Regions from separate parts of the Streptomyces sp. NPDC056628 genome, predicted to be linked through region 1. Evidence: riboswitches for the same ligand, from Rfam matches in the RefSeq annotation. Region 1 holds a riboswitch; each other region holds the start of a gene.

Evidence for each region. Region 1 has a riboswitch for cyclic di-AMP ahead of ACFRAC_RS30725 (M23 family metallopeptidase). Riboswitches for the same ligand answer to the same signal wherever they lie in the genome.
Region 2: it holds a riboswitch for cyclic di-AMP, as region 1 does, so the genes downstream of both, ACFRAC_RS03905 (C40 family peptidase) here and ACFRAC_RS30725 (M23 family metallopeptidase) in region 1, are expected to answer to the same signal.
Region 3: it holds a riboswitch for cyclic di-AMP, as region 1 does, so the genes downstream of both, ACFRAC_RS12355 (transglycosylase family protein) here and ACFRAC_RS30725 (M23 family metallopeptidase) in region 1, are expected to answer to the same signal.

Annotation. Positions count from the first base shown of each region.
Region 1 is NZ_JBHTWG010000037.1:40,830-50,144, forward strand. Features, by position in the region: gene ACFRAC_RS30710 (dihydrofolate reductase family protein) at 1-1,020, shown strand, start outside; tRNA gene ACFRAC_RS30715 (tRNA-Met) at 1,093-1,166, shown strand; gene ACFRAC_RS30720 (PP2C family protein-serine/threonine phosphatase) at 1,207-2,391, shown strand; cyclic di-AMP (ydaO/yuaA leader) riboswitch at 2,624-2,781, shown strand; gene ACFRAC_RS30725 (M23 family metallopeptidase) at 2,793-3,809, shown strand; gene ACFRAC_RS30730 (aldo/keto reductase) at 3,958-4,902, shown strand; gene ACFRAC_RS30735 (PrsW family intramembrane metalloprotease) at 4,907-6,238, opposite strand; gene trmB (tRNA (guanosine(46)-N7)-methyltransferase TrmB) at 6,361-7,209, opposite strand; gene lhgO (L-2-hydroxyglutarate oxidase) at 7,290-8,498, opposite strand; gene ACFRAC_RS30750 (MFS transporter) at 8,567-9,315, opposite strand, start outside.
Region 2 is NZ_JBHTWG010000002.1:114,071-123,385, forward strand. Features, by position in the region: gene bioB (biotin synthase BioB) at 1-659, opposite strand, end outside; gene ACFRAC_RS03885 (8-amino-7-oxononanoate synthase) at 806-1,933, shown strand; gene ACFRAC_RS03890 (DUF397 domain-containing protein) at 1,988-2,215, opposite strand; gene ACFRAC_RS03895 (helix-turn-helix domain-containing protein) at 2,225-3,091, opposite strand; gene ACFRAC_RS03900 (ATP-binding protein) at 3,305-3,763, shown strand; gene ACFRAC_RS03905 (C40 family peptidase) at 3,923-4,396, opposite strand; cyclic di-AMP (ydaO/yuaA leader) riboswitch at 4,400-4,607, opposite strand; partial or broken gene ACFRAC_RS03910 (hypothetical protein) at 4,947-5,239, opposite strand; gene ACFRAC_RS03915 (ABC transporter permease) at 5,682-6,701, opposite strand; gene ACFRAC_RS03920 (TetR/AcrR family transcriptional regulator) at 6,809-7,456, shown strand; gene ACFRAC_RS03925 (urease subunit gamma) at 7,572-7,874, shown strand; gene ACFRAC_RS03930 (urease subunit beta) at 7,883-8,194, shown strand; gene ACFRAC_RS03935 (urease subunit alpha) at 8,187-9,315, shown strand, end outside.
Region 3 is NZ_JBHTWG010000007.1:88,410-97,724, reverse strand. Features, by position in the region: gene ACFRAC_RS12375 (SurA N-terminal domain-containing protein) at 111-749, shown strand; gene ACFRAC_RS12370 (nucleoside triphosphate pyrophosphohydrolase) at 808-1,785, shown strand; gene ACFRAC_RS12365 (cytochrome P450) at 1,850-3,154, shown strand; gene ACFRAC_RS12360 (transglycosylase family protein) at 3,298-4,296, shown strand; cyclic di-AMP (ydaO/yuaA leader) riboswitch at 4,504-4,696, shown strand; gene ACFRAC_RS12355 (transglycosylase family protein) at 4,701-5,378, shown strand; gene eno (phosphopyruvate hydratase) at 5,602-6,882, shown strand; gene ACFRAC_RS12345 (septum formation initiator family protein) at 6,977-7,465, shown strand; gene ACFRAC_RS12340 (DUF501 domain-containing protein) at 7,476-8,009, shown strand; gene ACFRAC_RS12335 (exopolyphosphatase) at 8,006-8,947, shown strand.

The sequences.
Region 1 (9,315 bases):
GACGAGGTGCGGGCCTCCGTGGACGCCGTCCTCGTCGGCGCCGGCACCATCCGCGCGGACAACCCCCGGCTGCTCGTGAACTCGGCCGAGCGGCGCGCCGCCCGCACCGCGCGGGGCAAGCCCGCCTACCCGCTGAAGGTCACCGTCAGCGCGTCCGGCGAGCTGGACCCGGCGGCGAACTTCTGGCACACCGGCGGCGAGAAGGTCGTCTACACGACGGAGAAGGGCGCGCGCCGGCTGCGGGAGGAACCCGTCGCCGCCGAGGTCGTCGCCCTCGGCGACGAGCTGGACTGGCGGGCCCTGCTGACCCACCTGCGCGAGGCGCGCGGCGTCGAGCGGCTGATGGTGGAGGGCGGCGGCACCGTCCACACCCAGCTGCTGCGCCAGGGGCTCGCCGACGAGCTGCAGCTGGTGCTCGCGCCGCTGTTCGTGGGCGACCCCCGGGCACCCCGGCTCTTCGGGCCCGGCGGGTACCAGGAGGGCCGGCTCCGGCTGGTGGAGACCCGGCGCATCGAGGACGTGGTGCTGACGCGCTACGAGCCGACCGCCCCCGGCACCGGCGTCCTCCCGGCCGCCGCGGACCGGCACTGGCTGGCCCTCGCCTGCGACCTGGCCGCACAGTGCCCGCCCTCGCCCACCGCGTTCAGTGTCGGGGCGGTCGTGGTCGCCGCGGACGGCACGGAGCTGGCGCGGGGCCACTCCCGGGAGGCCGGCGACCCCGTCGTGCACGCCGAGGAGGCGGCCCTCGCCAAGATCGCGCCCGGCGACCCGAGGCTGGCCGGCGCCACCGTCTACAGCAGCCTGGAGCCCTGCACGCACCGTGCCTCCCGGCCCACCCCCTGCGCCCGGCTGATCCTGGCGGCCGGGGTGCGGCGGGTGGTGACGGCCTGGCGCGAGCCGGACACCTTCGTCACCGACGCCGACGGCAGCGGGATGCTGGCCGCCGAAGGAGTGGACGTGCTCGTGCTGCCCGAGTACGCGGGCCGGGCCGCGGCTCCCAACGCCCACCTGGCGCCCTGACACCGTCCGGCGGGGGCCCGCGCAAGGGCGTGTACGGCGGGTCCCGAAGATGGCGTACTATGGACACAACGACGCGGGGTGGAGCAGCTCGGTAGCTCGCTGGGCTCATAACCCAGAGGTCGCAGGTTCAAATCCTGTCCCCGCTACTGAAGGCTCAGGGCCGGAACTCATCAGTTCCGGCCCTGAGTGTTTTCCGGGCCCGTTCCCGGCCCTGTCTCCCGGCCATGTCCCCCCGGTCGGACGACCCCGCTCGCCCGCCGCCACCGCTTCGGCAACCCTGGTCAGGTGGAGGAAGGGCGAATCTCGTACGTGCGCCGGTCGGTGCGGGCGCTGCCCGCCCTGCTGATCGCGGCCGGACTGGCCTACGACTTCGCCGCCCCCCTCGCGTTCTCCGGCGCCCCCTTCCTCACCGCCGCGCCTCTCGTCGCCGCCCCCCTCTACTCGCTGCGCGGCACGGTGTGCACCGGGGCCGCCGCCGTCTGCGCGCTGCTCGTCGTGCGGTTCACCGTCGGCGGCCTGGAGACGGTGGGGGCGGTCACCGAACTGGTCACCGTGGTCGTCGTCTCCGCCCTCGCCGTCGTCATCAACGTCCTCGTCCGCCGCAGCGGCGAACGCCTGGCCTCCGCCCGCCGGGTCGCGGAGGCCGTCCAGCGCGCCCTCCTGCCCGAACCGGCCGAACGGGTCGGCGGGTTCCAGGTGGCCGCGCGCTACGAGGCGGCCCAGGAGGACGCCTCCATCGGCGGTGACCTGTACGCCGTGCAGGACACCCCGCACGGCGTCCGGGTGATCGTGGGCGACGTGCGCGGCAAGGGCCTCGGCGCGGTCGGCGCCGTCGCCGCCGTGATCGGGGCCTTCCAGGAGGCCGCCGAGCAGGAGAACACCCTGGAGGCGGTCGCGCAGCGGCTGGAGCGGGCCCTGGCACGCGCGAGCAGCCGGAGCGACGGAGGGGACCCCCGCGAGGGCTTCACCACCGCCGTCCTCGCAGAACTGCCGCACGGCGCTCCGAAGGTGCGTGTCGTCAACCGGGGGCACCCCCCGCCGCTGCTGCTGTACGCCGACGGAGCCGTGCGGCCGCTGCCCGCGAGCGACCCCGCGCTGCCGCTCGGCATGGGCGGGCTCGGCACCTGGCCCGACCGGGCCGACGAGGCCGAGTTCCCGAGCGGTGCGACGCTGCTGCTCTACACCGACGGGCTGTCGGAGGCACGCGACCGCACAGGCCGGTTCTACGACCCCGAGCAGGCTCTGGCGGGGCGGGCCGACGCGCTGCGCGAACCGGCCGCGCTGCTCGGGACGCTGGCGGCCCAGGCACGCCGTCACTCCGGGGGCGGCATGGCGGACGACCTGGCCCTCCTGGCCGTACGCCGCCCCTGACGTCTCTCACGGACGGTGAGTGAACGAATCCCCTCCGCATAACGACTGACACACCATCAGAAACGGGCGGACGAACCGACGAGAGCAACTCGCCCGATTTAGCCCGCTCGTGACCCGTAAGTCCCGCCGGAAAACGTTAATGATCAAGTGGAACGGCTTGGAATCCGTACCCCGCGTCTATTAACGTTCGATAACGCAGCGCGGTCGTCCCAGCCGTCACAAGAGGCGGCTCCGTGCGCACGCGCCGAATCCTGCGAAGGAACCGGGGAACCACCACCTTGGGGTGAATCGCGCGGATACCACCGTGACATCACGGCACGTATACGCGCGTAGGAGACCTTCCTGCTCCGAACCCGTCAGCTAACCCGGTAGGCGAGAAGGAAGGAAAGGAGTACGCCCACGTGGCGTCGAACCGTCCTGCTCCGCATGCCCCGTTCGTACCCGGTCAGCGCCCCGCCGACACCTTCGGCTACGACCGCACCGACGACGGCCCCTTCGAGGAGTGGAACCCGACCGCGGAATCCCTCCGCCCCGTGCGCGGCAGGCACCGCGTCTCCAAGCAGCGCGGCGGGGGACTCGCCCGCAGCTCCACGGTTCTCGGTGTCGGCGTCATAGCGGCCGTCGGCGCGGGCGGCATGGCCACCGCGCAGAGCGGCAAGCCGCCGGTCGCCATCACCCTTCCCGACCTGCCCCTGATCTCCGACGACGACTCCGCCGCGGGCGACACCGCCACCGCCCTCAGCACCATGGGCGAGACCGGCGAGGAGACCGCCCGGAGCGGCTCCGACGCCGGTGAGGCGCTGCGCAGCCGGATCATCGCCCAGGCCGAGTTCCAGCAGGACCAGGTCGACAGCAAGGCCGCCGCGGCCGCCGTCGCCGCCGCCGAGAAGGAGGTCGCCGAGGCGGCCGCCAAGGCGGAGAAGGAGGCCAAGGACAAGGCCGCCGCCGCGAAGGCCGCCGCCGAGCAGGAGGCCCGCAAGAAGGCCGAGGCCGAGCGTCTCGCCGAGCTGGCCAAGCAGTACACGCTGCCGACCTCCTCGTACACCCTCACCTCGACCTTCGGCGAGGCCGGCGCCTACTGGTCGTCCGGGCACCACACGGGCCTCGACTTCGCCGCGCCGACCGGCACCCTGATCAAGGCCGTCCACTCCGGCACGATCACCTTCGCCGGCTGGGACGGCTCCTACGGCTACAAGACCGAGCTCACCCTCGACGACGGTACCGAGATCTGGTTCGCCCACCAGTCCTCGATCAGCGTCAGCGTCGGCCAGAAGGTCAACACCGGTGACGTCATCGGCCGCGTCGGCGCCACGGGCAACGTGACCGGCGCCCACCTGCACCTCGAGGTGCACCCCGACGGCAGCGCGAACGGCATCGACCCGCTGGCCTGGCTGCGCGGCAAGGGCCTCACCCCCTGAGCACCCTCCCCGCCTGATCCCCGGCGGTCCTGACGACGACCCCCCGACGTCAGGGCTGCCGGTCCTCGGTGCGCCGGATCGCCCCTTTCACACGGAATTCATCTCCGAAGCGGAATCGCCGGTACCGCCGCCGTCGTTGATGACTTACATGACTTCATTGCGCAAGCTCGGCTCCTCCAGCCTCGAGGTCTTCCCGCTCTGCCTGGGCGGCAACGTCTTCGGGTGGACCGCCGACGAGGCAAACTCCTTCGCCGTCCTCGACGCCTACACCGCGGCGGGCGGCAACTTCATCGACACGGCCGACTCGTACTCGGCGTGGGTCGAGGGCAACGTGGGCGGTGAGTCCGAGACCGTCATCGGCAACTGGCTCAGGGCCCGCGGCAACCGGGACGACGTCGTGATCGCCACCAAGGTCGGCCAGCACCCCGACTTCCGCGGTCTGAAAGCGGCCACCATCAAGGCGGCCGCCGACGCCTCGCTGCGCCGCCTCGGCACCGACCGCATCGACCTGTACTACACCCATTTCGACGAGCCGGAGGTGCCGGTCGAGGAGATCATCGGCGCCCTGGACGAACTGGTGAAGGCCGGCAAGGTCCGGCACATCGGCGCGTCCAACATCTCCGCGGAGCGGCTGGCGGCCTCCCTCGCCTTCTCCGACCGCGAGGGCCTGGCCCGGTACGTGGCGCTCCAGCCCCACTACAACCTGGTCTCCCGGGACACCTACGAGGGCCCGCTCCAGGACCTCGCGGAGCGGGAGAACCTCGCCGCGGTGCCGTACTACGCGCTCGCGGCGGGCTTCCTCACCGGCAAGTACCGTCCGGGCGCCGCCGTGGACAGCCCACGTGCGCAGGGCGCCGGACAGTACGCGGAGACCGAGCGGGGGCGGCGGGTGCTGGCCGCGCTGGACGAGGTGGCCGCCGCCCACGGCGTGCCGGTCGCCACGGTGGCCCTGGCCTGGCTCCTCTCCCGCCCGACGGTCGTCGCCCCCATCGCCTCGGCCCGCACCACGGAACAGCTGCCCGCCCTGCTCGGCGTGGCCGAGCTGACCCTGACGGACGACGAACTGCGCCGGCTGACGGAGGCGTCCGACTGAGCCGTCAGACCTGGTAGGGGTTCCAGGTCGGGCCCGGTTGACCGGGGGCGTGCCCGTTGGGGGCATACGGCTGCGGCCACCGGTGGCCGGGCGCCTGGGCCGGGTACGCGGGGGCCGGCCAGGTGCGCGCCGTGAGCGCGTGTTCCAGGGCCGGGCGGGCCCACGCGCGGCGGCGCCACAGCTCGTTCAGCAGTTCGCCCTCCCGGATCACGAAGTCCGCGCCGGCCCGGCCCCGGCGGCCCCGGCGCCTCAGGAACGCCAGCGAGGTGGCGTACGCCTCGTACTGGGCCACCGCCCGGGCCGCGGGGCGTCCCCCGTGCCGGCGGGCGTACTGCCGGGCCACCCGGCGGTCCCGCATCGAGCCCAGCGCGAACGGCTCGGCGGGGGAGAGCCATCCGGCGACGGCGTAGGCGGGCAGCTCCTCGCGCACGGTCCGCAGCTCGCGGTACCGCGTCCACAGCACCAGCCAGACCAGCAGCCCGAACGCGGGCACCATGAAAGCCGCGTACACGGCGAGGAACCCGAGCTCGCCGAACGCCGACGAGCCGTTCCACAGGGCGTGCATACCCATCGCCAGCAGCAGCCCCGACAGCGGCAGGAGCACGCGCCGCACCCGCTGGCGCTCCCCGGACAGCGCGGCGGCGCCGAAGCCGATGCCGGTGAGCACGGTGAACAGGGGATGCGCGAAGGGCGACATGACGACGCGGACGAAGAAGGTCGCCGCGGTCACGGAGGCGATACCGCTGTCCCCGGACAGCTGGTCGGTGCCGAAGGCGGTGCCGAGGTAGAGGATGTTCTCGGTGAAGGCGAACCCGGTGGCGGTGACCCCGGCGATCACCACACCGTCCAGGAGCCCGCTGAAGTGCCGGCGGCGGAAGAGGAAGAGCAGCAGGACGGCCGCGGCCTTCGCCGTCTCCTCCACGACGGGGGCTATGACCGTCGCGCCCAGGGTGTCCGCGTGGGACGGGTCCGCGGTCGCGGTCGCTATCCACCTCGTGGCGAAGCTGTTCGCCACGATGGCTATGAGCGCCGCCGCGCAGGCGCCCCAGGCGAAGGAGAACACCAGGTTCCGCCAGGGGCCCGGCTCGACCCGGTCCAGCCAGCGGAAGGACGCGACGAGCAGCGGGACGGGCAGGACCGCGAGACCGAGCCCGACCAGGAAGCCCTCCGTGCCGGTCTGCTCGCGCACCAGGGCCAGGATGACGAGCCCGGAGAGTGCCAGCAGGGTGCTGAGCGCGGCGTAGGGCACCCAGCGCCGCTGCCACCAGTGCGCGTGCCGCAGCGCGCCACCGGTGGGGGCATGGGGATGCGTCGGGTGCAGGGGGCAGGTGGCCACGGCTTCGACCCTAACGAGACGGGGGCGCCGCCCGCAGCGGCGCGAGGGTGCCGGGGCGCCGGTGAGGGGCTGCTGTCGGGGGTGCTGCGGGTGTTCTCGCAGGTGCTGTCCGCCCGCCGCTCCTACCGCTGTACGCGGCGGAAGAGCAGGTCGTTCACCACATGACCCTTGTCCAGTCCCTGGCCCTCGAAACGGGTCAGCGGCCGGTGCGCGGGACGCGGCGCGAAACCGCCGTCGGGCCGTGTGTTCTCGAAGTCCGGATGGGCCGTCAGCACCTCGAGCATCTGCTCGGCGTACGGTTCCCAGTCGGTGGCGCAGTGCACCAGGGCGCCGGGCTTCAGCCGGGTCGCGGCGAGGTCCAGGAACGCGGGCTGGATGAGGCGCCGCTTGTGGTGCCGCTTCTTCGGCCAGGGGTCGGGGAAGTAGACGCGCAGCCCGTCGAGCGAGTCCGGTGCGAGCATCTCGCGCAGCAGGATGATGGCGTCGCCGTTGCCGACGCGGACGTTGCGCAGGCCGTGGTGCTCGGCGAGGTGGAGCAGGTTCCCCTGGCCAGGGGTGTGCACGTCGACGGCGAGGATGTCGGTGTCCGGGTCCGCCGCGGCCATCTGGGCGGTGGCCTCGCCCATCCCGAACCCGATCTCCAGTACGACCGGACGGTCGTCGCCGAACAGCTCGGGCAGGTCGATGACGCGCTGCCCGTCGATGTCCAGGCCCCACTGCGGCCACAGCCGCTGCAACGCGTCCGCCTGCCCGGTGGTGACCCGGCTGCGCCGGGGCTGGAAGCTGCGGATCCGCCGCTCGAAGTGCGATCCGGCCGGGTCGGGCTTGGGCCCGTCGGGGAACCGCGGCTCCCCCTTGGCCCGGCCGTGCCGGACGGGGGCACCGGGGGTGTGGGGGCCCTGCTCGCCGGAGGTGCCGGCGGCGGGGGCACCGGGTGGTGCGGCTTCGGGGGCGTTGCGGGAATCAGACACAGTGGCATCGATTTTACGTGGTCCCCGCCGCCGGTCCCCCGGGCCGCGGGCCCGGCCCGTACGGTCGGCGCAGGCCCGGCTCAGGCGGTCTCCAGCACCGCCAGCGCCCGGCGGGCCACCTCGCGTCCGATGGGCAGGGAGGCCGTCGCCGCCGGGCTCGGCGCGTTCAGCACATGGACCGCGCGCGGGCCCTCGCGGATCAGGAAGTCGTCCACCAGTGAGCCGTCCCGCAGGACCGCCTGGGCGCGGACCCCGGCCGCCGCCGGCACCAGGTCGCCGCCCTCCACGGCGGGCAGCAGCCGGCGCACCGCCTCCGTGAACGCCGCCTTGGACAGCGACCGGTGCAGCTCGCCCGCCCCGTACCGCCAGTGCCGCCGGGCCATGCGCCACGCCCCGGGCCAGGCCAGGGTCGTGCCGACCTCCCGGGGCCGTACGACGCCCCAGCGGTAGCCCTCGCGGGCCAGCGCGGGGACCGCGTTCGGGCCGATGTGCACGCCGTCGTCGATGCCGCGCGTGAGGTGCACGCCGAGGAACGGGAAGGCAGGGTCCGGCACCGGGTACACCAGGCCCCGCACCAGCTCGGGCCGCTTCAGCGTGTAGTACTCGCCCCGGAACGGCACGATCCGCGCCGCCGGGTCGTCCCCGGTCAGCCGGGCCACCTCGTCGCAGTGCAGCCCGGCGCAGTTCACCAGGACGCGGCCGCGCACGACGTCCCCGCGCGCGGTGCGCACGGCCACCCCCAGGGAGGGCCTGCGGTCGACACGCTCGACCCGCGCGCCGTAGCGGATCTCGGCGCCGGACGCCTCCGCCAGCCGGCGGGCCACCTCGGCGAAGTCGCAGACGCCGGTCGTCGGCACATGGAGGGCGGCCAGGCCCCGCACCTCGGGTTCGTGCTCCGCGATCTGCGCGGCGCCCAGCTCCCGCACCGCGATGCCGTTCTCCCGGCCGCGCTGGGCCAGGGCGTGCAGCCGGGGCAGCTCCTCGCGTCCGGTGGCGACGATCAGCTTGCCGGTCACGGCGTGCGCGACGCCGTACTCCGCGCAGAACTTGACCATCTCGGCGGCGCCACCCACCGCGTACCGGGCCTTGAGGGAGCCGGGGCGGTAGTAGACGCCGCTGTGGATCACCCCGCTGTTGCGTCCCGTCTGGTGGCGGGCGGGGCCGGGCTCCTTCTCCAGGACGATCACCCGGGTGCCCGGGGCGGCACGCGTGACCGCGTAGGCCGTGGCCAGCCCGACGATGCCGCCGCCGACCACGAGCACGTCACAGTCCAGAGCGAGCGCCCGCACCCGCACCACCTCCCGGTTCCGATAATGCCCTGCGCCACCGACAGCGCGGTCAAACCCGGGAGGCGCGCTCAGGCGGGTGTCATCAGCAGCGGGCGGGCCCGCTCCCGCAGCTCGACCACCCTCGGCTCGTCGCCGTACGGCTCCAGGCGGTGCAGCAGGTCCTTCACGTACTCGGTGGTGCGCGCGGACGATATCCGCCCGGCGACCTCCACCGCCCGCACCCCCTGCTCGCACGCCGCGTCGAGGTTGCCCGACTCCAGCTCGGCGACCGCCGACACGACGAGCCGCAGGCCGTGCGAGCGCACGAACTCCTCCGTCGGCTTCGACAGGGCCTGCTCGGTGAACCTGCGCACCTGGCGGGGCGCCTTCAGGTCCCGGTAGCACTCGGCGGCGTCCGCGCAGAAGCGGTCGTAGGAGTAGAAGCCGAGCCACGACGGGTCGTGGTCGCCCTCCCGGGAGCGCTCCAGCCAGCCCTCGGCCGACTTCAGGGCGGCGCCGGCCGCCTGCGCGTCGCCCGCGCGGGCGTGGGCGCGGGCCTCGACGAGGCGGAAGAAGCTCATGGTGCGGGCCGTGGCGAGGCCGCGGTTGCGCTCCAGGGCGGCCTGCGCGAGGTCGACGCCCTCGTCGCCGAAGCCCCGGTAGGTGGCCTGCAGGGACATCGACGCCAGCACGTAGCCGCCGAGGGGCACGTCGGCCGCCGCGCGGGCGAGCCGCAGCGCCTGGATGTAGTACCGCTGCGCGGCCTCCTGCTGACCGGTGTCGAAGGCCATCCAGCCCGCGAGGCGGGTGAGTTCGGCGGAGGCGCCGAACAGGGCGC
Region 2 (9,315 bases), on a different contig from region 1:
ACGACGTCGACCAGGTCCTCGTCGCTCTCGCCCATGCCCGCGATCAGCCCGGAGCAGGCGGACAGACCGGCCGCGTGCGCCTTGTTCACCGTGTCCACCCGGTCGGCGTACGTGTGGGTGCTCGTGATCTCCCCGTACGTGGACTCCGAGGTGTTGAGGTTGTGGTTGTAGGCGTCCGCGCCGGCCTCGCGCAGCCGCTCCGCCTGCCCGTCCGAGAGGAGCCCGAGGCAGGCGCACACCTCGACGCCGTCGTTCTGGTCCTTGATGGTCTTGATGGTCTCGGAGACCCGGTCCACGTCACGGTCGGTCGGACCGCGCCCGGACGCCACCAGGCACACCCGTTTGGCGCCACCCGCCAACCCGGCGGCCGCGGCCTGGGAGGCCTCGTCCGGCTTCAGCCAGGTGTACTTGAGGATGCCGGCGGTGGAGCCGAGCCGCTGCGAACAGTACGAGCAGTCCTCCGGGCACAGGCCCGACTTGAGGTTGACCAGATAGTTCAGCTTCACCCTCCGGCCGAACCACTTCCGGCGCACCTTGCCGGCCGCGGCCACCACGTCGAGCAGGTCGTCGTCGGAAGTGGCGAGAACGGCGAGTGCTTCCTCGCGGGTCGGCAGCTCGCGCCGAAGCCCCTTGTCCACCAGCGTGTTCAGCAGGTCCATGGGAGGTGATCCTGACGTACGGAGGGGGCCCGAGCCAAGGTGAGTTTGCACAACCCTGTCGATTCGATGTGTGGGTATTGCCACACCGTGGGCGACGGGCCCGGCCGCTAGTGTCTGTGCACTGCCTACAAAAGCCCGGAGGAGCCATGGCGTTCGGCTGGATCGACGAACAGGCGGACCAGCGCCGCCGCGCCGGCCTGGTACGGACCCTGCGCCCCCGCCCCGCCGACTCCCCGCTCCTCGACCTCGCGAGCAACGACTACCTGGGCCTGGCCCGGCACCCCGAAGTGGTCGAGGGCGCGGCGCGCGCCGCGCGGACCTGGGGCGGCGGCGCGACCGGCTCCCGGCTCGTCACCGGTACGACGGAACTGCACGCGGAGCTGGAGCGGGAGCTGGCCGCCTTCTGCGGCTTCGAGGCGGCGCTCGTCTTCTCGTCCGGCTACGCGGCCAACCTCGCCGCCGTCACCGCGCTGGCACCGCACGGCTCGCTGATCGTCTCCGACGCGGGCAACCACGCCTCGCTCATCGACGGCTGCCGGCTGGCCCGCGGCACCACCCAGGTCGCCGCCCACGCCGACCCGGACGCCGTGCGCAAGGCGCTGCGCACGCACGACGGTCCCGCGGTGGTCGTCTCCGACACCGTCTTCTCGGTCGACGGCGACGCCGCCCCGCTGGCCGCCTACGCCGAGGCGTGCCGGGAGCACGGGGCCGGGCTGGTCGTGGACGACGCGCACGGCCTCGGCGTCCTCGGGGACGGCGGCCGGGGGGCTCCGCACGCGGCCGGTCTCGCGGCCGCGCGGGACGTCGTCGTGACCGTCACGCTGTCCAAGTCGCTCGGCAGCCAGGGCGGTGCCGTGCTGGGCCCGGCCCGGGTGATCGAGCACCTGGTCAACGCCGCCCGGACGTTCATCTTCGACACGGGGCTGGCTCCCGCGCCGGCGGGCGCCGCCCTGGCGGCCCTGCGGCTGCTGCGCCGTGAGCCGGAACGGGCGGCGCGGGCCCGCGCGGTGGCGGGCGAGCTGCACACCCGGCTGACGGCCGCGGGTCTGGAGGCGGTGCGTCCGGACGCCGCGGTCGTCTCCGTGCGGGCGCCGTCCCCGGAGGGGGCCGTGCGGTGGGCGGCCGAGTGCCGTGCGGCGGGTCTCGCCGTGGGCTGCTTCCGTCCGCCTTCCGTACCGGACGGCGTCTCACGGCTGCGGCTGACCGCCCGGGCGGACCTCTCCGAGGGGCAGATCGAACGCGCTGTACGGGTCATCGGTACGACACGACCATGAGTCGGCGTGACACGGCCGGGCGGCACCGGAGCGGGCAGAAGTGATCAGAAACGGTCAGGTCTGGAGCGCGGCCGTGAAACCCGCCCAGCTCTCGGGGGAGAAGAGCAGCGCGGGTCCTGCCGGATCCTTGGAGTCGCGCACGGCCAGCAGCCCGGTCCAGGGACCGGAGCGCGGCCGGGCCGTCTCGACGCAGTTGTTCGCGCCCGTGCTGTAGCTGCTGCGCAGCCAACGGGCGTCCGGTAGTTCGGTACTCGACCTGAGGTTCCGAGGCAGTGCGGTCATGGTGCCTCCTTACGCGCCGCCACCTATCGCGGCGATGAGATCCAGCGATTCCTCGGGCGAAAGGGCGTGGAGCCGAAGGGTGTCGAAGGCCTCCGTGTAGGCCTGGAGGTCTTCTTTCCGTTCGAGATAGAGGCTACTCGTCAAGTGGTCGAGAACCACAACGTCCAGATCAGAAGTGCTCGAAAATGAGAAGATAACGAAAGGCCCGGTGATGCCGACATGCTCACCGGCCGTGAACGGCAGCACTTGCAGGCTCACTTGGGGCAGCCGCGCCGCCTCCAGCAGGCGCTCCATCTGGCGCCGCATCACCTCGGGGCCGCCGACCTCCCGGCGCAGCACCGCCTCGTCCAGCACGGCGCTGAGCCGCAGCGGCGGATCGGCCCGCAGCACCTCCTGCCGGGCCAGCCGGACCGCGACCAGCGCGTCGAGCCGGTCGTCGGCGCCGTCGTCCGTCCCGCCCGTCGCCGCCCGGGTCACCGCCCGCGCGTACTCGGGCGTCTGCAGCAGCCCCGGCACCACGGAGGTCTCCAGCGTGCGCATCGCGCTCGCCTGGGACTCCAGGCTGATGAAGTCCCGGTAGGTCGGCGGCAGGACCCCGCGGTAGGCGTGCCACCAGTGGTGCCGGCCCGCCGCGTCGGAACCGGCCAGCGCCAGCAGCACCTCCCGCAGCCGGGCGTCCCGTACGCCGTAGGCGTCGAGCAGTAATCGCACATCGGCCGGTTTCACCCCGCTGGCGCCCGTCTCGATGCGGCTCACCTTGGACTGGTGCCAGCCCACCAGGCGGGCCGCCTCACCACTGGTGAGCCCGGTCCCGGCGCGCACCGCACGCAGTTCCGCGCCCAGTTTCCGGCGGCGGACCGCCGGGCCGTGCTGCATGGGCAACTCCTTACTCCGACCGGGCCGCCCGAATACGGTCTGCCGTCGCAGAGTTCACCGCTTCGAGCGACAGATATATGCACATCTTGGCGGATCGGCACCCGTGACCGTCGTGGTGATGGCAGTCTGGCGGCGAAGCACCAGTCCGGGACCGTACTCGAACCCTCCGCTCCGTGTCGGACTGCGGTCCCGTCGGAAAGGGACGACGTCGCCATGGCAGACCATCTGGAAGCATCCGTCACTCTGCCGAGCGATCCCGCCTCGGTCTCCGCGGCACGGTCCTACGTCATCACCACGCTCGCCGAGTGGGGGCTGCCGTCGGACACGGAGGCGGCGGAGACCATCCGGCTCATCGTCTCCGAACTCGCCACCAACGCCGTCCAGCACACCCTCGGGCAGTCGCCCACCTTCACCGTGGACCTCGAGCTCGACCGCGACGAGCACCTGCGCATCGGGGTGACCGACAGCCATCCGCGGTTCCCCAAACGGCTGCCGGCCGCCGTCCAGCAGGACAACGGCCGAGGCATGGTGATCATTCGTTGGCTGGCCGCCGAGTGCGGCGGCCGGATCCGGGTGTGGCCGACCCGCGAGGGCGGCAAGACGGTCTCCATCGAGCTGCCGTGGACCGTACCGGCCTCGCCGGTCGCGGTCGCGGCGCCGCAGGAGCCGTAGGAGCGCCGCGTGGCGCCGCACGACGCGCCGCGCGGCGCGTTCCGCCCCCGCCGGCCCCGGGAGGCCCCGGAGGCGCTGGAGGGCCCGGCCCGTGCCGGACGCCCTCCGCGCTCCGGGAGGGCGCCGGCGGGGGTGGGGGCGCCGTAGGCGCCCCGCGGGTCACTTGACCCGGCCGTACCAGACGCTCCTGGTCCAGATCTTCTGCAACCTGACCACGTCACCGCTCTTGGGGGAGTGCCAGATCTTGCCCTTACCGGCGTAGATGCCCACGTGGTAGACGTACGACCCCGAGTGGAAGAACACCAGGTCACCGGCCTTGCGGTGCGAGGCCGAGATGTGGCGGGTCTTGTTGTACTGCTGGGCCGCCGTGCGGGGCAGCTTCTTGCCGGCCTTCTTGAACGAGTACAGCGTGAGCCCGGAGCAGTCGAACCGGTTCGGGCCGGTGGCGCCCCACTTGTACGGCGACCCCTTCTTCGAGGCGGCGATCCGAAGTGCCTTCGTCGCCGGTGTGGCGGCCTCCGCCTCCGAGGTGAGACCGGGCGTCACGATCGAGCCGCCCACCGCGGCGAGAGTGAGGGCCGAGGCCGTACCGGCCCTGGCCATGAGCGACGGGACACGATTGAGCGCAGTCATGCGCAACCCTTCGTCAGCCGCCTGTGAAGGATGACCTGTCGGATTCGGGCTGGCGAAGTTGCCCGGCCGCGTCGCGGCTTCACCCCAAGGGTTGCTCGATTCGAACGAACGTCCGTACCGGCGACCCGTCTTGCTCGGGTCCTCCACTCCTGCCGATCCACTCCTGTCGACCGGTCATCCGGGCGGCGGCAGGACTCGGCGTCCGCCCGGATCGCCCCGCCGCTGCGGCGGGGGCTTGTCGTCAGTCAGGGATCTTGGCGCACGGAAGAACGAAAATCCCAACGGAACCGGGGATTTGTGGTGTTACTCACCACTCACCCGTTCGGGTGGACGCTACTGCGTTCGAGGAAGTGGCCAGGTGCCCGACGAGCCCCGGACCAGCGGCGGAAGGCTCAAATCCGGCTGTGCGTCCCGCCCGTGACGCAAGCCGTACGCGCGCACGGAAGGAGTACGGAATACGCCGATGGGGGGTACGCCGTTCGGTCCGTTTCGGCGTGGCGGCGGACGTCGCGGCGGCGGGCCGCGGGTCCGGATCGCGGCTGTGGCGCCGTCAACTGTCGGAGCGCGGCGGCGGCGTGACGCGGGCCGTGCGGCGCTCCCTGGCCAGGACGCGCAGCGCACGCTCCAGCGTGCGGGCGTGCGGCTCCGTCTCGCCCCGACAGTGCATCAGCGCCGGCGCGTCCCGGAGCGCGACCGCCTTGCCGGCGAGCGCCTGGGCGGCGCGCGGGCCCCGGTAGGTGTCGCCGTCCTTCGCCGGGTTGTTAGGGCCCAGCAGGCCCACGACTCCGGGTAACGGTCGATCAGCTCCGCCTCCGTGCGCGTCGGCGCGGGAAGGGGCGGCAACCCGGGTGGCGGCGTCCTCCGGTCACCGCCCCTCGTCCGGGGCGGTCGCGGCCGCGCGGTCCGGGGCGACGCGGTCCACCAGCCCGTCCCGCGGCGCCTCCTGGGTGACGCGTACGGTCTCGCGCTCGAGATCGGCGCCACCCGGGCGCGCGGGCGGCCGGTGTGCCCGGCGGGCGTTCCCTCCGTCCGGGACCGCACGCGGGCCGGCTCCTGGGTCTGCCTGGCGAGGTCGCGTCCGCCCCCCGCGCACCCCACCGCTTCGGCCTCACGGCGGAGCACCGGGGGCCGAAGCCCTCCTGAGTCCCCGGGTGGCCCCCGGGTGAAGGTCGGGCCGGGTCGTCCCCTGCCGCCTGTCACGTCTCGGACGCGTCGAGGCCGTGCGCCCCCGTCCGCTCCGGCGGGGGCGCACGGCCGGTTCGGTGGTTCCGCCGACGCGGGCGGGTCAGCCGACGGGGGCGGGCCGGCGGGCCGGGGCAGGGCTCGTCGTGGTCGCGTTCGCCTTGAGGCGGGCGCCCAGCAGGACCGCGCCGAGGCCCAGTGCGGCCCACCAGGTCAGGGTGAGGGCGGGGCCGGCCGACGCGGCGCCGTCGAAGAAGGACACCGAGCGCAGCAGGGTCGCGCCCGCGCCCGGCGGCAGCCACTGGCCGATCGTGCCGACCGGCTCCGGCAGCATCCGCGGTGCCGACGCCGCCCCGGAGAACGGGTTGCCGATGAGCATGACGGTGGCGGCCATGAGACCTGTGCCGGCCGGTCCGAGGAGGGCGCCGAGCCCGGCGACGGCGGCGCTGACGGCCAGGGTCATCAGGGTGAGCACCCCGGTCTCCGCCCACCGGTCACCCGTGAGGACACCCAGCCAGCTGTGCGCCAGCGTGGCCGCGACCAGGCCGGTCAGGGCGGCCGTGCCCACGAGGGCGCCCGCGGCGCCCAGGCCGCGCAGCCCCAGCAGGGTGACCCCGGCACCCGCCGCGATGCCCGCGAGGGCCAGCGGCAGCACGCTGGAGCTCAGCGCCGCCCCGCGCGGGTCCGTCTCGGGCGCCGGTACCACGTCGACGGTCTCCACCCGCGTCCCCTCGGCGGCCGCCTGCCCGGCCACCGCCTGCCGCAGCAGCTGGGCCACGGCCGGGCTCGCGGCGGACGCGGTCAGCAGCCGGGGGCCCTGGGGTGTCACGACGACCGCGCCATACACGTCCCGGTCCTGGATGGCGCGGTGGGCGGCCGGTTCGTCGGCGTAGCGGTGCACCTCGAACGCGCCGTCGTGGGCGGACAGCTGCCGCTCCACCTGCGTCACGGCCGACGCGGGGCCCGCCACCCCGAGCGGGAGGTCGCGCGGCGCGGTGCGGGCGGCCGGCCAGGCGAACGCCCACAGGGCGAGGGCGGCCAGCACGGGGACGAGCACGACCACCGCGACCAGGCGCCGGGATGCGGCCTTCCTGGGCGGTGTGGTGGCGGACGGCGAGGACATGGGAGCTCCCGTGATCTAAAAAGAAGGATCGTTCGTTTTTCTTAGTTCCACCGTGCTCGCGGCGGCCGGTGCTTGTCAAGAAGGAATGTTCGTTTTACGTTGAGGGCATGGCCCGCGTATCCCAGGAACACCTCGACGCACGCCGCCGCCAGATCCTCGACGGCGCCGCGCTCTGCTTCGCCCGCAACGGCTTCCACGCCACCTCGATGCAGGACGTGCTCAAGGAGGTCGACCTCTCGGCGGGGGCCGTCTACCGCTACTTCAAGGGCAAGGAGGAGCTGATCGGCGCGATCGTCGCCGAGGTGCTCGGCTCGGTCCACGCGGCGTTCGAGGAGGCCGCGCGGCAGAGCCCGCCCCCACCGCCGGACGAGCTCCTCGCCCACGTCCTCGGCCGCACCCTCGCCGAGCGCGCGTCCCTGGTCGTCGACGGCAGGCCCGCCTTCCCCCGGCTCGTCATCCAGGTGTGGGCGGAGACCCTGCGCAACGACGAGCTGGCCGCCGTCCTGCGGGAGGGCTACGGCTCGGTGCGCGGCGCCTGGGCGCGGATCGTCGAGGGGTACCAGGACGCCGGGATGATGCGCACGGACGTGGACCCGGACCACGTCGCCCGCACGATGATCGCCTCCGTGCTCGGCTTCATCGCCCAGCAGTCCCTGTTCGGGCCCGCGCCCGTCGAGGTCCTGCAGCAGGGGCTGCGCGCCCTGATGAGCATGCGGGACGGCGACCCGGGCCCGGCCGGCCCCGCGCGGGGTTAACGCGCCCGAAACGCGGCCCAACTAGCCTGCCCACCCACGCCACCGGGCCTTCGCCCGACGGCGGCGGCAACCGGACCCCGCACGGTCCGGAGCGAGGACTGTGAGGTGGGACGCCGTGCAACTGACCCCGCACGAGCAGGAGAGGCTGCTCATCCATGTGGCGGCCGACGTCGCCGAGAGGCGCCGGGCCCGCGGGCTCCGGCTGAACCACCCCGAGGCCGTCGCCCTCATCACGGCGCACATCCTCGAGGGCGCCCGTGACGGCCGTACGGTCGCTGAGCTGATGTCCTCCGGCCGGACCCTGCTCACCAGGGACGACGTCATGGAGGGCATCGCCGAGATGATCCACGACGTCCAGGTCGAGGCGACCTTCCCCGACGGCACCAAGCTCGTCACCGTCCACGACCCGATCGTCTGAGGGCGGCCATGATTCCCGGAGAAGTCCTGTTCGCCGAGGGCCCGATCGCATACAACGAGGGCCGTGAGGTGACCCGGCTGACCGTCCTCAACGCCGCCGACCGGCCCGTCCAGGTCGGCTCCCACTACCACTTCGCCGAGGCCAATCCCGGCCTGCGCTTCGACCGTGCCGCGGCCCGCGGCAAGCGGCTGAACGTCGCGGCCGGCACCGCGGTGCGCTTCGAGCCCGGCATCCCCGTCGACGTCGAACTCGTCCCCCTCGCCGGCGCCCGTGTGGTGCCCGGCCTGCGGGGCGAGACCGGAGGTGCCCTCGATGCCTGAGATCTCCCGCGCCGCCTACGCCGACCTGTTCGGGCCGACCACCGGTGACCGCGTCCGGCTCGCCGACACCGATCTGCTCATCGAGATCGAGGAGGATCGTTCCGGCGGCCCCGGACGCGCCGGTGACGAGGCCGTGTTCGGCGGCGGCAAGGTCATCCGCGAGTCCATGGGCCAGTCCCGGGCCACCCGTGCCGACGGCACCCCGGACACCGTCGTCACCGGGGTCGTGATCGTCGACCACTGGGGGATCGTCAAGGCCGACCTCGGCATCCGCGACGGCCGGATCACCGGCATCGGCAAGGCCGGCAACCCGGACACCATGGACGGGGTGCACCCGGACCTGGTCATCGGCCCGGAGACGGAGATCATCGCGGGCAACGGACGGATCCTCACCGCCGGAGCCATCGACGCCCACGTCCACTTCATCTGCCCCCAGATCGCCGACGAGGCGCTCGCCTCGGGCATCACCACGCTCGTCGGCGGTGGCACCGGCCCGGCCGAGGGCTCCAAGGCCACCACCGTCACCCCGGGCCCCTGGCATCTGGCCCGGATGCTGGAGGCGATGGAGGGACACCCCGTCAACTTCGGTCTGCTGGGCAAGGGCAACACCGTCTCCGAGGAGGCGATGCTCTCCCAGATCCGCGGTGGCGCGCTCGGTCTCAAGCTGCACGAGGACTGGGGCTCCACCCCGGCCGTCATCGACGCCGCGCTGACCGTCGCCGACCGCACCGGCGTGCAGATCGCCATCCACACGGACACCCTGAACGAGGCCGGCTTCGTCGGGGACACCCTCGCGGCGATCGCGGGCCGCGGCATTCACGCGTACCACACCGAGGGCGCGGGCGGCGGGCACGCGCCGGACATCATGACCGTGGTCTCCGAGCCGCACGTGCTGCCCAGCTCCACCAATCCGACCCGGCCGTTCACCGTCAACACCGCCGAGGAACACCTCGACATGCTGATGGTGTGCCACCACCTCAACGCGGCCGTGCCGGAGGACCTGGCCTTCGCCGAGTCCCGGATCCGGCCGTCCACCATCGGTGCCGAGGACATCCTCCACGACCTCGGCGCCATCTCCATCATCTCCTCGGACTCCCAGGCCATGGGCCGCGTCGGCGAGG
Region 3 (9,315 bases), on a different contig from region 1:
GCCCGCGCGAATCGTTGGTCGAATGGGTTGGCCAGAGCGTGCCCACTGCCTACCATCGATCACCGCAAGACTTTGTGCACCGTCGCACAAGCGCCCCTCGGGAGGTCTCCTTGCACCGCCGCCGTCGTACCGCGCTCCTGCTCTCCGCCGCGCTCGCCGCGGCACCTCTGCTCACCGCGTGCGGAAGCGACGCGCATCCGGGCGCGGCCGCCGTCGTCGGAGACCAGCGGATCACCGTCGCCCAGCTGGAGAACCGGGTGAGCGAGGTACGCGACGCCCAGCGCGCGGCCGTCCCCGACGAGGCCGCCTACGCCCAGGTCGTCGCCAAGTCCGGCACCCTCCCGCGCGATGTGCTGCACACCATGGTCCTCGACCGGGTGCTGCACCGGGCCGCCCGCGACCACGGCGTGAGCGTCACCCGCAAGGAGGTCCAGGAGATGCGGGACGGCCTGCAGAAGCAGGTCGGCGGCGCGAAGGCGCTCGAGACGTCCTGGCTCCAGCAGTACGGCGTCCCGCCGCGGCGCCTCGACGACAACCTCCGGCTCCAGCTGGAGGCCCAGAAGCTGGCCACCGCGCTCGGCACCGACACCGGCAAGCCCGCCTTCTGGGACGCGCTGGCGGTGGCCTCCAAGAAGCTCGACATCGACCTCAACCCCCGCTACGGCACCTGGGACGCCCGCAAGAGCGCCCGCACCGACGCCAAGGCCCCCTGGCTGCGCGAGGTGACCGCACCGCAGCAGCCGGCGTAGCCGGCCGGTCCGGGGACGGCCGAAGGGCCGCACCCGGGGCGTGGGTTACGTTCGGAGCGTGAACGCAACCAGTCCCGAAGCCGCCCCCGGCCGTATCGTCCTGCTCACCACCAGCCACCGTGTCGCGCCCGGCCTGCTGTCCTGGCCGGCCTGGCAGGCACTGCGCACGGCCGACCGGGTGCTGTGCGCGGACGGCGCGCACCCGCAGCTGCCGTATCTGCGCGAGGCCGGGATCACCGTCGACGAGGCCGCCCCGACCGCCGAACAGCTGGTCGAGGCGTGCTCCGGCGGCCGGACCGCCGTGGTCGTCGCCACCGGCGAGGGCGAGCCCGCGCTCACCGACGGCCTGGCCCGACTGGCCGGCACCGGCCGGGTGCGGATGCCCGAGCTGGAACTGCTGCCCGCCTCGTACGACCTGCCCGGCGCCCGCCTCCTCGACCTCGTCCAGGTCATGGACCGCATCCGCGCCGAGTGCCCCTGGTCCTCCCGGCAGACCCACGAGGGCCTGGCCAAGTACGGCATCGAGGAGGCGTACGAACTGGTCGAGGCGATCGAGGACGGGGACCGCGACGAGCTGCGCGAGGAACTGGGCGACGTCCTGCTCCAGGTCGTCTTCCACGCCCGTATCGCCGAGGAGCACCCCGACGCCCCCTTCTCCGTCGACGACGTCGCCGGCGGCATCGTGGCCAAGCTCATCCACCGCCACCCCCATGTCTTCGGCGACGCGACCGCGACGACCCCCGAGGAGGTCCGCGAGCACTGGCTGCGGACGAAGGCCGAGGAGAAGCGGCGGGAGTCGGTGACCGACGGCATCCCGCTCGGCCAGCCGGGCCTGGCCCTCGCGGCGAAGCTGGCGTCCCGGGTCCGCACGGCCGGCCTGGACGTGCCGCTGCCGGCGGGGGAGGGCGTCGGGTACGACCTGCTCGCCACGGCCGTGCGGGCGGCGGAGGCCGGCGTCGACCCGGAGGCCGCCCTGCGGGTCGCGGCCCGGGCCTACCGGGACGCGGTCCGGGCCACCGAGGGCGTGTCCCCGTAGGGGGGTCTCTCGCCGATCATGCCCGAGCGACGGGGCGCCCCCCGGGGCCGATACGGTCAGGGGCGTGACCGACCAGCCCCACCGCCCCGCCCCCGCTCCCGGCGCTCCCGAGCTGTTCACCTGGGAGTTCGCCGGCGACCCCTACCCCGCGTACGCCTGGCTGCGCGAGCACGCGCCCGTGCACCGCACCCGGCTGCCCAGCGGGGTGGAGGCCTGGCTGGTCACCCGGTACGCCGACGCCAAGCAGACGCTCGCCGACAACCGGCTCTCCAAGAACCCGGCCCACCACGCCGAACCGGCCCACGCCAAGGGCCGGACCGGCATCCCCGGTGAGCGCAAGGCCGAGCTGATGACGCATCTGCTGAACATCGACCCGCCGGACCACACCCGGCTGCGGCGGCTGGTCAGCAAGGCGTTCACCCCGCGCCGCGTCGCCGCGTTCGTGCCCCGGGTGCAGGAGCTGACCGACCACCTCATCGACGGGTTCGCCGGGAAGGGGGAGGCCGACCTCATCCACGAGTTCGCCTTCCCGCTGCCCATCTACGCCATCTGCGACCTGCTCGGCGTCCCCCGCGAGGACCAGGACGACTTCCGGGACTGGGCGGGCATGATGATCCGGCACCAGGGCGGGCCCCGCGGCGGGGTCGCCCGGTCCGTGAAGAAGATGCGTGGTTATCTGGCCGATCTCATCCACCGCAAGCGCGAAGCCCTCCCCGACGCGCCCGCCCCGGACGAGGACCTCCTCTCCGGTCTCATCCGCGCCTCCGACCACGGCGAGCACCTCACCGAGAACGAGGCCGCCGCCATGGCCTTCATCCTGCTGTTCGCCGGCTTCGAGACCACCGTCAACCTCATCGGGAACGGCACCTACGCGCTGCTCACCCACCCCGCCCAGCGCGCCCGGCTCCAGGAGTCCCTGGCCGCCCACGACACCGCCCTGCTGGAGACCGGGGTCGAGGAACTGCTGCGCTACGACGGGCCGGTGGAGCTCGCCACCTGGCGGTTCGCCACCGAGCCGCTGACCATCGGCGGGCAGGACATCGCGGCCGGGGACCCCGTCCTGGTCGTCCTGGCCGCCGCCGACCGGGACCCGGAGCGGTTCGCCGACCCCGACGTCCTCGACCTCGGCCGGCGTGACAACCAGCACCTCGGCTACGGCCACGGCATCCACTACTGCCTCGGCGCCCCGCTGGCCCGGCTGGAGGGACAGACGGCCCTCGCCACCCTCCTGACCCGGCTCCCGGACCTCCGACTGGCCGCCGACCCGGCGGAGTTGAGGTGGCGCGGCGGGCTCATCATGCGGGGCCTGCGCACCCTACCGGTGGAGTTCACCCCGGTCGGAGGCAACCGTTCCGCTCCGCAAACGTGACATGCGCTCACCTCTGTGATCTTCACGTGATCTGCGCGGCATTAACTTGTGACAAGTGATCGTCTGCCTATACGTTCACCCATCAACGAAGGCACGCGGGTTCTGCGCGCCTTGGTCAGCGCTGTCTCGCGAAAGGTCCCCGCATGCTCTCCGGGAACGGTCGTCACCGTCGCCCCCGCCAGGCTCCGGCTCTTCTCGTCGCGGCCGGAGTGACCGGCTCCGCCATCGCCATCCCGCTCCTCGGCGCCACGGGCGCGAGCGCGGCGGACGGCAACGTGTGGGACAAGGTCGCCGACTGCGAGAGCGGCGGCTCCTGGAGCGCGGACACGGGCAACGGGCACTACGGCGGGCTCCAGTTGACCCAGGCGGACTGGGAGAAGTCCGGCGGTCTCGACTTCGCCGCCAGCCCGGACCTGGCGAGCCGTTCCCAGCAGATCGCCGTGGCGCAGGACATCCTCGCGCAGCGCGGGACGGGCCCCTGGGGCACCTGCGCCGTGCTCAACGGGCTCACGAAGAAGTCGGGAGCCATCGACCTCGACACCGGGGTCGCGGGGGACTCCCCGAGCGAGGTGTCCGGGTCGTCCGGCCTGCTTGACTCATCCGAATCCTCTGGCTCCTCCGGCGATTCGGCCCCCTCCGGCGACACGTCGGGCACGCCGAGTGCTTCGGCGGACGACTCATCCGAATCGCCCGGCAGCTCCACTTCCTCCCCTTCTTCGGCCTCCAAGGCCGATAAGTCCGGTAAGTCCGAGAGAGCCGGCGCGTCCGGCGGAGCGACGGTCTCGGAGTCGCCGGACAGCTCCCCCGTGGAGACGTTCGAGAGCGGCAATCGGGACAACTCCGGGCAGAGTGCGGGGTCCTGGAGCCTCGTCGACACCGCCGCGATCGAGGACGTGCCGACCGGTTCCGGACGTCACCGCGGCGCCAGCGCCGAGGAGTCCGCGGCCGTGGACGCCACCGCCGGCTCCTCCGGCCGCCACGCCTCCTACCGGGTCCGGGAGGGCGACACGCTCGCCTCCATCGCCGACTCCCTTGACGTCGACGGCGGATGGCGCGCGCTGTACGAGGCGAACAAGGCGGCCATCGGTGCCGACGCGAACAGCATCGCCCCCGGTCAGACGCTGGACGTCCCCACCGAATAACGGCCGAACAGGGCCAAATGAAGCGGCAGTTCACGCCCTGCTTTCATGGGTAATGTCCGTTTTGAATGGACTGAGAGATAGATCTCAGAAGCCTTGATCGTCTTTGAAAATCCCCGAGCGGCGTGTCTACGGTCGTGATCGCTCGCCACCAGCGAGCCCCGTCAGCCGTCACGCCGAATCCTGCCGACGGCCGTACGGGAACAGTCGTCGCGTCAAGCGCCGTAGGCAGGAGCGGGGGACCCAAGGTAAGCGCCGGGTCCGGAAGTCGAGGCCCTTCGGGGCCGGACGGCCGGAACCGGCTTGGGGTGAAGTCGCGCAGCACGCACCAGCGGTGCGCGACCGGGCAACTCAACCGGCCCGAACCCGACAGCTCACCTCGTAGGCGTCGGTGAGGGGATCTCTCCATGCTGTTCTCCAGCAAGGCCAAGCACCGTCGTCCGTCCAAGGCGGCCCGCGCCATCGCCGTCGTCGGCGTCACCGGCGCCGCCGCCGTCGCCGGCCCGCTGATGGCCGCCGGCAGCGCCTCGGCCGCCACCGCCTCCGAGTGGGACACCGTCGCCCAGTGCGAGTCCGGCGGCAACTGGTCGATCAACACCGGCAACGGCTACTACGGCGGTCTGCAGTTCTCCGCCTCGACCTGGGCGGCCTACGGCGGCACGCAGTACGCCTCCACCGCCGACCAGGCCACCAAGGCCCAGCAGATCGCGATAGCCGAGAAGGTCCTCGCCAGCCAGGGCAAGGGCGCCTGGCCGAACTGCGGCACCGGCCTGTCGAGCGCGGCCTACAACGGCTCCTCCGCCACCGGCGGCGAGCAGGGCACCCGCTCCACCGAGGAGAAGCCGGCCTCCCGCTCCGCCGAGCGTCCGGCCGCCGAGAAGAGCACCAAGACCGTCACCACCCCGACCGGCAAGAAGGTCAAGAAGGGCGACGGCGAGTACAAGGTCGTCAAGGGCGACACCCTCAGCACGATCGCCGCCGACCACGACGTCAAGGGCGGCTGGGAGAAGCTCTTCAAGCTGAACAAGGACATCGTCCAGGACGCCGACCTGATCTACCCGGGTCAGCAGCTCCACCTCAAGTAGGACCCCCACAGGCTCCCCGCCCCGGTGCGCGTTCCCCCGTACGCACCGGGGCGGGGTTCTGTGCGGATGCAGGGCCCGGTTTTTGTTCCGTTCGGAAACAATTCGCTCTCGGTTCCGTCCATAGAGCGGTCGACCGCTGGCCGAAGCCCCCGAGCCGGATAGGCTCGTCTCGCAGCACCCATCGCGGGCTGCGTACAGGCTTCACATCACGAAGGAGATGCTCGTGCCGTCCATCGACGTCGTCGTAGCCCGGGAAATCCTGGACTCCCGAGGCAATCCCACGGTCGAGGTCGAGGTCGGCCTCGACGACGGCAGCACGGGTCGTGCCGCCGTCCCGTCCGGCGCCTCCACCGGCGCCTTCGAGGCCGTCGAGCTGCGCGACGGGGACCCCAACCGTTACCTGGGCAAGGGTGTCGAGAAGGCCGTCCTCGCCGTCATCGAGCAGATCGGCCCGGAGCTCGTCGGCTACGACGCCACCGAGCAGCGTCTGATCGACCAGGCCATGTTCGACCTGGACGCCACCGACAACAAGAGCTCCCTCGGCGCCAACGCCATCCTCGGTGTCTCGCTCGCCGTGGCCCACGCCGCCTCCGAGGCCAGCGACCTGCCGCTGTTCCGCTACCTGGGCGGCCCGAACGCGCACCTGCTGCCGGTGCCGATGATGAACATCCTGAACGGCGGCTCGCACGCCGACTCCAACGTGGACATCCAGGAGTTCATGATCGCCCCGATCGGCGCGGAGTCCTTCTCCGAGGCGCTGCGCTGGGGCGCCGAGGTCTACCACACGCTGAAGAAGGTGCTGAAGAGCAAGGGCCTGGCCACCGGCCTCGGCGACGAGGGCGGCTTCGCCCCGAACCTGGGCTCCAACCGCGAGGCCCTCGACCTCATCCTCGAGGCGATCAACGAAGCCGGCTACGCCCCCGGCGAGCAGATCGCCCTCGCCCTCGACGTGGCCGCCTCCGAGTTCTACAAGGACGGCGTCTACACCTTCGAGGGCAAGGAGCGCTCGGCGGCCGAGATGACCGAGTACTACGCGGAGCTCGTCGACGCGTACCCGCTCGTCTCCATCGAGGACCCGCTGTTCGAGGACGACTGGGAGGGCTGGAAGACCATCACCGACAAGCTCGGTGACAAGGTCCAGCTCGTCGGCGACGACCTGTTCGTCACCAACCCCGAGCGCCTCGCCCGCGGCATCGAGGAGGGCGCCGCCAACGCGCTGCTCGTGAAGGTGAACCAGATCGGCTCGCTCACCGAGACCCTGGACGCCGTGGAGCTGGCCCAGCGCAACGGCTTCAAGTGCATGATGTCCCACCGCTCCGGCGAGACCGAGGACGTCACCATCGCCGACCTGGCCGTCGCCACCAACTGCGGCCAGATCAAGACCGGCGCCCCGGCCCGCTCCGAGCGCGTCGCCAAGTACAACCAGCTGCTGCGCATCGAGGAGATCCTCGACGACGCCGCGGTCTACGCCGGCCGCAGCGCGTTCCCCCGCTTCAAGGGCTGAGGCACGCACCTGTAGGAAGCGTCGTACGTACGTCCCCGTACTCGGTCCCGTACCGTGTGCGGGGACGTACGCGCGTTGAGACGGGAGGCGGGACATGGCCGTGAAGGACCGGGACCGGTTCTCCACCGCGACCAGGATCCGGTTGCTCGGGGAGCAGACGGCGGCCCGTGTCTACCGCTCCCAGACCAAGCGGCAGGCCCAGCGCTCCCGGCTCACCGGCCGCGCCGCGCTGCTCGCCCTGGTCGTGTGCACCCTCGTCGTGGCCATGGCGTACCCGATAAGGCAGTACGTCTCCCAGCGCGCCGAGATCGCCGACCTCCAACGGGAGAAGACCGCGACCGCCCGGCGCGTCGAGGAGCTGCGCGACCTCAAGGCCCGCTGGCAGGACGACGCCTACGCCGAGCAGCAGGTCCGGCTGCGCCTGCACTACGTGATGCCCGGGGAGACCGGCTACATCGTCGTCGACCCGGACGCGGCCAAGCAGTCGCGGACCGACCTGGGCGCGGCCCGCCGCCCCTGGTACACGAACCTCTGGGAGGGCGTCGACAAGGCCGACGCCGCCCGCAGCGAACCGAACCGATAGAAAGACAGGCATGGAAACGCCCCCGCCGCCCACCCCGCGCACCGAGCCCACCGACGCGGACGTCGAGGCCTTCAAGCAGCAGCTCGGCCGCCCCCCGCGCGGGCTGCGCGCGATCGCGCACCGATGCCCCTGCGGTCAGCCGGACGTGGTCGAGACGGCCCCGCGCCTGCCCGACGGCACCCCCTTCCCGACGCTGTACTACCTGACGTGCCCGAAGGCGTCGTCGGCGATCGGCACGCTGGAGGCCAACGGCGTGATGAAGGAGATGACGGCGCGTCTGGAGAGCGACCCCGAGCTGGCCGCCGCGTACCGCGCGGCGCACGAGGACTACATCCGGCGGCGGGACGAGATCGAGAAGCTGACGGGCTTCCCCAGCGCGGGCGGCATGCCCGACCGCGTGAAGTGCCTGCACGTGCTGGTGGCGCACTCGCTGGCCGCCGGACCCGGCGTCAACCCGCTGGGCGACGAGGCCCTGGCGATGCTGCCGGAGTGGTGGCGCAAGGGCGCCTGCGTGACGCTTCCCGCGAAGGAGGAGGACCGGTGACCCGGGTCGCGGCCGTCGACTGCGGCACCAACTCCATCCGGCTCCTCGTGGCCGACGTGCACCCGGACACCGGTGAACTCGCCGAGCTGGAGCGGCGCATGACGATCGTGCGGCTCGGCCAGGGCGTCGACCGCACGGGCCGGCTGGCGCCCGAGGCGCTGGAGCGCACCTTCGCCGCCTGCCGCGAGTACGCGGCGGTCATCGCGGAGCACGGAGCCGAGCGCGTGCGCTTCGTCGCCACGTCCGCGTCCCGGGACGCCGAGAACCGCGACGAGTTCGTCCGCGGGGTCGTGGACATCCTGGGGGTCGAGCCCGAGGTCGTCAGCGGCGACCAGGAGGCCGAGTTCTCCTTCACCGGCGCGACGCGCGAACTGACCGGGCGGTCCGACCTGAAGCGGCCGTACCTGGTCGTGGACATCGGCGGCGGCTCGACCGAGTTCGTCGTCGGCGAGGAGCACGTGCGCGCCGCGCGCTCGGTGGACGTGGGCTGCGTCCGGATGACGGAGCGTCATCTGGTCCGGGACGGCGTCGTCTCCGACCCGCCCTCCGCCGCGCAGATCGCGGCCATACGGGCCGACATCGAGGCGGCCCTGGACCTCGCCGAGGAGACGGTGCCGCTGCGCGAGGCGCGGACGCTGGTCGGGCTGGCCGGTTCGGTGACCACGGTGTCGGCGATCGCGCAGGACCTGCCGGAGTACGACTCGGCCCGCATCCACCACTCCCGGGTCAGCCGGGACCGGGTCCGGGAGATCACCGAGTGGCTGCTGCGCTCCACGCACGCGGAACGGGCGGCCGTGCCGTCCATGCACCCGGGCCGGGTCGACGTCATCGCGGCGGGCGCCCTGGTGCTGCTGGCGATCATGGAACGCGTCGGCGCCGAGGAGGTCGTGGTCAGCGAGCACGACATCCTGGACGGCATCGCGTGGTCGCTGGTGTGATCCGCCCGCGCTCCGGTGTGACGCGCCCGAGTTGAGGCGCCCGGCTGCGGTCCGCTCCTCGGCGCTCCGCGCCCACCTCTTCGGGCCGCACCGGGACGGTCTGCTCCCCTTCCTCCATGACGACGTGCTCGCGCCCCCCACAGGGCCCGCGAGCGGGGTTCCGTGGGCGTCGGCGGGGGGTGCCGCCGACGCCACCGGAGCGCCGGGACTCGAACCCCCGTCGCGGTGAACGGCGCTGGTCAACAGCCTCCGCTGAGCGGACGACGGCACGGGTGAGCGGGTTCGAGGGGGGCTCGCCGGCCGGTCCGGGCACGGGCTCGCAGAAAGTTCGTGAAGTTCTTCACAAGGAATTCCGTCAAGTCCGGGGG